Dinghuibacter silviterrae: one gene and its partner. The protein of the gene in region 1 interacts with the protein of each later gene in a pairwise test. Links are inferred from orthologs where the notes say so. Each region holds a gene or a part of one and is shown in the gene's direction. Other genes may lie near its edges.

Evidence for each region.
Region 2: the proteins of def (region 1) and EDB95_RS04780 interact in binary tests that used the Escherichia coli proteins (3 or more experiments, as listed by UniProt). The link is inferred for Dinghuibacter silviterrae from one-to-one orthologs.

Annotation. Positions count from the first base shown.
Region 1 is NZ_SODV01000002.1:996,841-999,980, reverse strand. The notes cover bases 122-2,935. They hold def (peptide deformylase), read left to right. Parts: upstream 122-1,146; coding sequence 1,147-1,725; downstream 1,726-2,935. Other genes in these bases: EDB95_RS21420 (hypothetical protein), read left to right, coding at 1,753-2,676; ruvX (Holliday junction resolvase RuvX), read left to right, coding at 711-1,127; EDB95_RS21435 (DUF4870 domain-containing protein), read right to left, coding at 241-672; EDB95_RS21440 (UbiA-like polyprenyltransferase), read left to right, coding at 122-217. In the rest of the region: more of EDB95_RS21440, read left to right, coding at 1-121. UniProt on the Escherichia coli protein: Removes the formyl group from the N-terminal Met of newly synthesized proteins. Requires at least a dipeptide for an efficient rate of reaction. N-terminal L-methionine is a prerequisite for activity but the enzyme has broad specificity at other positions.
Region 2 is NZ_SODV01000001.1:1,079,915-1,083,022, forward strand. What follows is about bases 79-2,860. They hold EDB95_RS04780 (aspartate-semialdehyde dehydrogenase), read left to right. Parts: upstream 79-865; coding sequence 866-1,855; downstream 1,856-2,860. Other genes in these bases: EDB95_RS04775 (PfkB family carbohydrate kinase), read left to right, coding at 79-688; EDB95_RS04785 (DUF2461 domain-containing protein), read right to left, coding at 1,852-2,529; EDB95_RS04790 (HNH endonuclease), read right to left, coding at 2,574-2,860. In the rest of the region: more of EDB95_RS04775, read left to right, coding at 1-78; more of EDB95_RS04790, read right to left, coding at 2,861-3,108.

The DNA of each region.
Region 1 (3,140 bases):
CAGCGTCATTGCGGCGGGCGTTTATGGTCACTTCGGGGTTTGCTACTGGATCGGGGTCGCGGTATTCGTGGGCATGTTGATCATGCAGCACCGCCTCGTCAAACCGGGAGACCTGAGCCGGGTGAACCTGGCGTTTATGACGACCAATGGGATCGCCAGCGTGGTGTTCTCCGTGTTTGTCGTGGCGGATATGTTCCTCTTCAAGGGACCGCTATAGGAGCGACGCGCCGCAAGTCACCCTTAGCGGATCAACCGGAAGTTGAACGGATACCGGTAGGGCACCCCGTTATTCGTCCGGATGCTGGCGACGATCACCAGGATGATGTCGACCAGGCGGACAAGACCCAGGATGCCGGCCAGGCCGAACACGCCGGTCAGGACGTGCGGGGCCGAAAACAGGTCGAACGGGCTGCCGAAAAGACCCGACAAGCCCCATGACCCGAAGAACGCCAGACCGAGGACGATGCTCAAGGCGAGGGAGATGATATAGATGGTGATCTGGAAGTTTAACGATTCTTTACCCTGCTCATCGACCTCGGGGGATTCGCCCCGCTTAATGAGCCAGATGATGAGGGGGCCGAGTACGGCTCCCCAGGTATAAAAAAGCATCAGCAGGGCGCTGAGGTGGCAAAGCATGGTCCATGTTCTGGTTTCGCTGGCGGAAAGGCTCATGGTGTTTGATATTTGAAACCTAAAATACACATTTTTTGATGGGGAGGATACTGGCCATCGACTACGGGAAAAAACGCACGGGCCTGGCGGTGACCGATCCGTTGCGCATCATCGCCACGGGGCTCACCACGGTGGAGACCCCGCAGCTTTTTACCTGGCTCAAGAACTATATGACCCGGGAAACCGTCGATCTCATACTGATCGGGATGCCCACCAACTGGGACGATACCGATACCAACGCCACCCCCCTGGTCCGGCAGGCGATCGCCCGGCTCCGGAAGGAGTTTCCGCATATTCCCCTGGAAACCGCGGACGAGCGCTATACGTCGAAAATGGCCACCCAATCCATGCTGGACAGCGGGCTGAAAAAGAAAGAACGGCGTAATAAGGCACTGGTTGACGAGATCGCGGCGACGATCCTTCTCCAGGACTATCTGCGGGCCCAAAACGGATAAAAACGTACCTTTGCCGCTTATGATTCTTCCCATCGTCGCATACGGCGCCCAGATCCTCCGGGCCGAAGCAAAAGATATAACGCCGGATTACCCGGACCTGAAAGAACTCCTGGAAAGCATGTGGGAAACCATGTATTATTCCCAGGGTGTCGGCATCGCCGCGCCCCAGGTCAACAAACCGATCCGGATTTTTCTGGTGGATACGGCCCAGGTTTTCGAGCGTATGGATGACGAGGAAAAAGAGGAGTATGACGACGATCCGGGCATCAAGCGTGTTTTTATAAACGCCCACGTCCAGTCGCTGGACGGGGATGAATGGGCCTATAATGAAGGCTGTCTCAGCATCCCAAAGATCCGGGAAGACGTCCTGAGACCGGAAGAGATCACGCTATCCTACGTCGACGAAAACTTCGAACCCCATACCGAAACCTTTTCAGGTCTCACCGCAAGGGTCATCCAGCATGAATACGACCATATAGACGGCAAGCTTTTTATCGACTACCTCAAACCCCTCCGCCGGAAGCTGCTCAAGGCCAAGCTGGACGATATTTCCAAAGGAAAAGTTTCCGTGGACTATAAAATGACCTTCCCCAAATAAGGCATTATCCTTGATGTATTATCGCCTATGACAAACCGGATCTGTCTTTGCCTGATCGCCCTGGTACCCCTCGCCGCTCTAAAGGCCCAGGACACGAGCGTCAATGTGCAGGGCCGGTATATCCAGCTCAGCGAGGTCGTTGTCCGCAGCGACATCGACGTCCGCGATTTTATCCGCCGGGTCCAGGAAGACACTACATTTTACAAGGCCTTCAAGAACCTGCGCGTCCTCAGCTATTCTGCGATCAACGACATCCGCATGGTGGATAAACGCGGCAATATGGTGGCCAGCCTCAACAGCCGCACCCACCAGAGCCGGATCGGCAATTGCCGGACCATGCAGGTCCTCGATGAAAAAACAACCGGGGACATCCGGGACAACGAGGGCAACTGGAACTATATCACCGGGCAACTGTATGCCGCCCTGTTCTTCACAAACGGCTCCGTCTGCGGCGAAACCAATATTGTGACGGGTGCCGTGCACAACGTCGAAAATCTCAGCGGAATGGAGAAACACAAGGAGCAGCTCAAGCTTCTTTTTTTCAATCCGGGCAAACCCATCCCCGGCGTCCCTTTCCTAGGGAACAAAATGGACATTTTCTCCCCGGATGCGGCCAAGCGCTATGACTACAGCATCGACATGCAACGGTACAACGGCCAGGACTGTTATGTTTTCAAGATCAAAGCCAAGGACGACGCCAAGGGAAGCGTCGTCATCGATGAAATGACAACCTGGTTCGACCCCAAGACCATGGACGTCCTCGGGCGCGTCTATGACATGAGCTACGACGCGGGCGTCTATGATTTTAACGTCCACATGGAAGCCCAACTCAGCAAGTATGGCGACCTCCTCGTCCCCACCCTTCTCCGTTATAACGGCAACTGGGGTGTGCTCTTCAAGAAACGCGAGCGCGGGATCTTTACCGCGACCCTCTTCGATTTCGGAAAGTGACCCCTGTATCAAAACCGGACATCATTTTGCCGAAAGCGAACACATCCACTCATAGCTATCAAGCATGACCCCCTAATTATCAACGCATTGCCACTTGGCACCACGCTTGGATTGCATGTACCATCTCATGTCTACAATCGTGAAGAAGGTTTAGTTTTCAGCACGCCCCCCGTCCTCCACGGGGGGCTTCCTTTTTCTATTAAAATCATTCATAGGTGGAGTGCACCGGTGCAAAGGTTCGCGTGTGTCTCAGCAAAGGGGTGTGTCTTTTTCCCTCTTTTCCGTAGGTCTTAAACACGCAATGTGGGCCTAAATCCTACGGAAAAGAGGGAAAAAGACACACCCCTTTGCGGTCCCGCAGCCCGGTGGCGAATTTGAGCAGGGAAGGGCGGGTCTCGCGGGCCGGTGGCGGGGCAGGGCCAGACCCGCAAGGAGGAGATTCCGGCTTTAATTTTGTATATTAT
Region 2 (3,108 bases), on another replicon or contig:
GTTTTTCTGGAGCGGCCGCTACCACCTGGACATGAATACCCGGGACACGCTGGTCACCGACCTGAACGTCATGGGGAACTTCAACCCCGTCATCCCCGACAGCTACCAGGGGTCGGAATTCCTGATGCTCGGGAATACGTTGCCCAGCCTGCAATCCAGCGTCATCCGCCAGTTGAAGAAGCGGCCCAAGCTGATCGTGTTGGATACCATGAATTTTTGGATAGAAACGGCGCTGCCTGACCTGAAGGAAACACTGTCCATGGTGGATGTCTTGATGGTCAACGACAGCGAAGCCCGCCAGCTGACCGGCGAATATTCGATCGTCAAGGCGGCCAAAAAGATCCTCCAGATGGGGCCTTCCTACCTGATCGTCAAAAAAGGCGAACATGGCGCCCTTTTGTTTCACGACAACCACGTGTTCTTCGCGCCCGCCCTGCCGCTGGAAGACGTCTTCGACCCCACCGGGGCGGGAGATACTTTTGCCGGGGGGTTTTTGGGTCACCTCGCCAGGACCCGCGATGTCTCGTTTGAAAACATGAAAACGGCCATCATCATGGGTTCCGCCATGGCCAGCTTTTGCGTCGAGAAGTTCGGCCCCGAGCGGCTGAAAGAGGTGACGCTGCAAGACATTGAAACGCGCGTGCAGCAGTTCGTGGAATTGGTACAGTTCGACATTGATTTGGTGTAATCCGCAAGTTGCCCTATTTTTACCCCGCGAATGAAACAAATAATGAAACATATTAAGTGCAGCAAGAAGCGTCCCTCTCCAGGGGAAGGTGTGTAGCACTTTGGTATGAGTCACCAAAAATAAGTACAGGCCCTCCCCGAAAAGGAGGGCTTTTTTTTTAGACATCAAAAAAACAAAATGAAAGTCGCCGTTGTGGGTGCTACCGGACTAGTAGGCACCAAAATGTTACAGGTATTGGAAGAACGCAACTTCCCCGTTGATGAGCTGATTCCCGTGGCCTCCGCCAAGAGCGTGGGGAAAGAAGTCAAGTTCAAGGGGAAGGCCTACAAGATCGTTTCCGCTGACGACGCCATCGCGGCAAAGCCCAATGTGGCCATCTTTTCCGCAGGAGGAAGCACGTCCCTGGAGTGGGCACCCAAATTCGCGGCGGCCGGGATCACCGTCATCGACAATTCTTCCGCCTGGCGTATGGACCCTACCAAAAAGCTGGTTGTCCCCGAAATCAACGCGGACGCCCTGACGCCGGAAGACAAGATCATCGCCAACCCCAACTGCTCCACGATCCAGATGGTGGTCGCCCTGGCGCCGTTGCACAAGGCCTACCAGATCAAGCGGATCGTAGTGTCCACCTATCAAAGCGTGACCGGGACCGGTGTCAAAGCGGTGACGCAACTTTTTAACGAGCGCGCGGGCGAGGAAGGAGAAAAGGCGTATGCATACCCCATCGACCTGAACGTCATTCCCCAGATCGACGTCTTCCTGGACAACGGGTATACGAAAGAAGAAATGAAGATGGTCAACGAAACGCGCAAAATCATGCGGGACGACTCGATCCGCATCACCTCGACGACGGTGCGCATCCCGGTGGTCGGCGGGCATAGCGAAAGCGTGAACGTGGAATTTGCAAAGGACTATGCACTCCCTGATGTGCGCAGCCTGCTCGAAACCGCTCCCGGTGTAGTGGTGGTGGACGAGCCGTCCAAGGCCCAATATCCCATGCCGCTGAACGCCCACGAACGCGACGAAGTGTTTGTCGGACGGTTGCGCCGGGACGACTCCCAGCCCAATACGCTCAACCTCTGGATCGTCTCCGACAACCTCCGCAAGGGGGCGGCCACGAACGCGGTCCAGATCGCCGAGTACCTCGCAGGGAAAGGATGGCTCTAGGCGTCCTCGTGCTCGATCGCGCGATTTAAAAAGTTCAACAACGGCTGCAACGCCTCAAAGGCCTTCAGGACATTTTTCAAGAGCGCCTTGTCCGTCAACTCCGCGTCGGAAATCGAACGAATGGCTAAATAGCTTTTCAGCTTCAGGTATTCCGCCGCGGGGTTGTCTTTTTCATACCCCTTGGGCATGGTGGACAGGCTGTATTCGCCCTTGAGGATTTCCCCGTATTGCGTGACGAAGGCTTTTGCCTTGACTATTTTTTGAAACTCGTCCCAGCAGTAGTCGATCTCCTGGCGGATCTTTTTTACCTCTTTGGCTTCGGGCATCCAGAGACCGCCGCCCATAAAGCTTTCACCCCCGGGCTGGATGTGGATGTAATAACCGGCGTAAATGGATTTCTTGCCGCCCCGGTCGAGGGAGGCACCCATGTTTGTTTTGTACGGAGCCTTGTTTTTGGAGAACCGGACGTCCCGGTTGATGCGGAAAAGACAGTCTTTCGCCTTCAGCGTGCGGAGGTCTTCGTCCTTTTTGGCATGGGCGTCGAGTACTTTTTGAATAAAATCAGAGAAGTCGCCTTTGGCGGCGTCATAGGCGTCGCGATGGGCGTCGAACCAGGGTTTGTTGTTGTTCTTAGCCAGTTGCTTCAGGAACTGAAGCGTCGAAGGTTGTAGCATAGGGGCAAAAATAGGAGTTTCCGCGGACCCGCCGCGGGTGCGCCCTATTGCACCCCGCTCCAGTTCTCCCCGCTGCGAATACGGTACAACGTCATTTCGCTAACGCCGTATTTATCGGCCAGTTGGCGATAGGTATACTTCCGCTTTGGATCGGACAGTGTCGCTTTGATGCGTTTGACCTGGGATACCGTTAGCTTCAACCCCTTGGAGTGGGCCGCCTTTTCGCGCTGACGCTGTTTGTAGGCAATCTTGTCCGGGCTGAGCTGCTGGTGGGCGCTCATTTCCTCCAGGGTGGCCCAACGGAGGTTGCGGGCGCTGTTGTCCAGCTTATTGTGGTTGATGTGGATGACAAAACGATGCCGGGACGAGGGTTTGGGGTGGAACAGGCGGGCGACTTCCCGGTGGATATAGATCGTCCCCTTGTTGCCCGGGCGGTGAAGGTTGAGGGTGCGGTACCCCGTGGTGATGGACCCGTTGAGGAGCTGTCCGTCCTCCATAAGGGATTCCGTATAGCTGCATGCGCGGCCTTGATTCGAGATGGCGTACTGTTTGCGCATATCCTTCCAACCGGAAAATTGA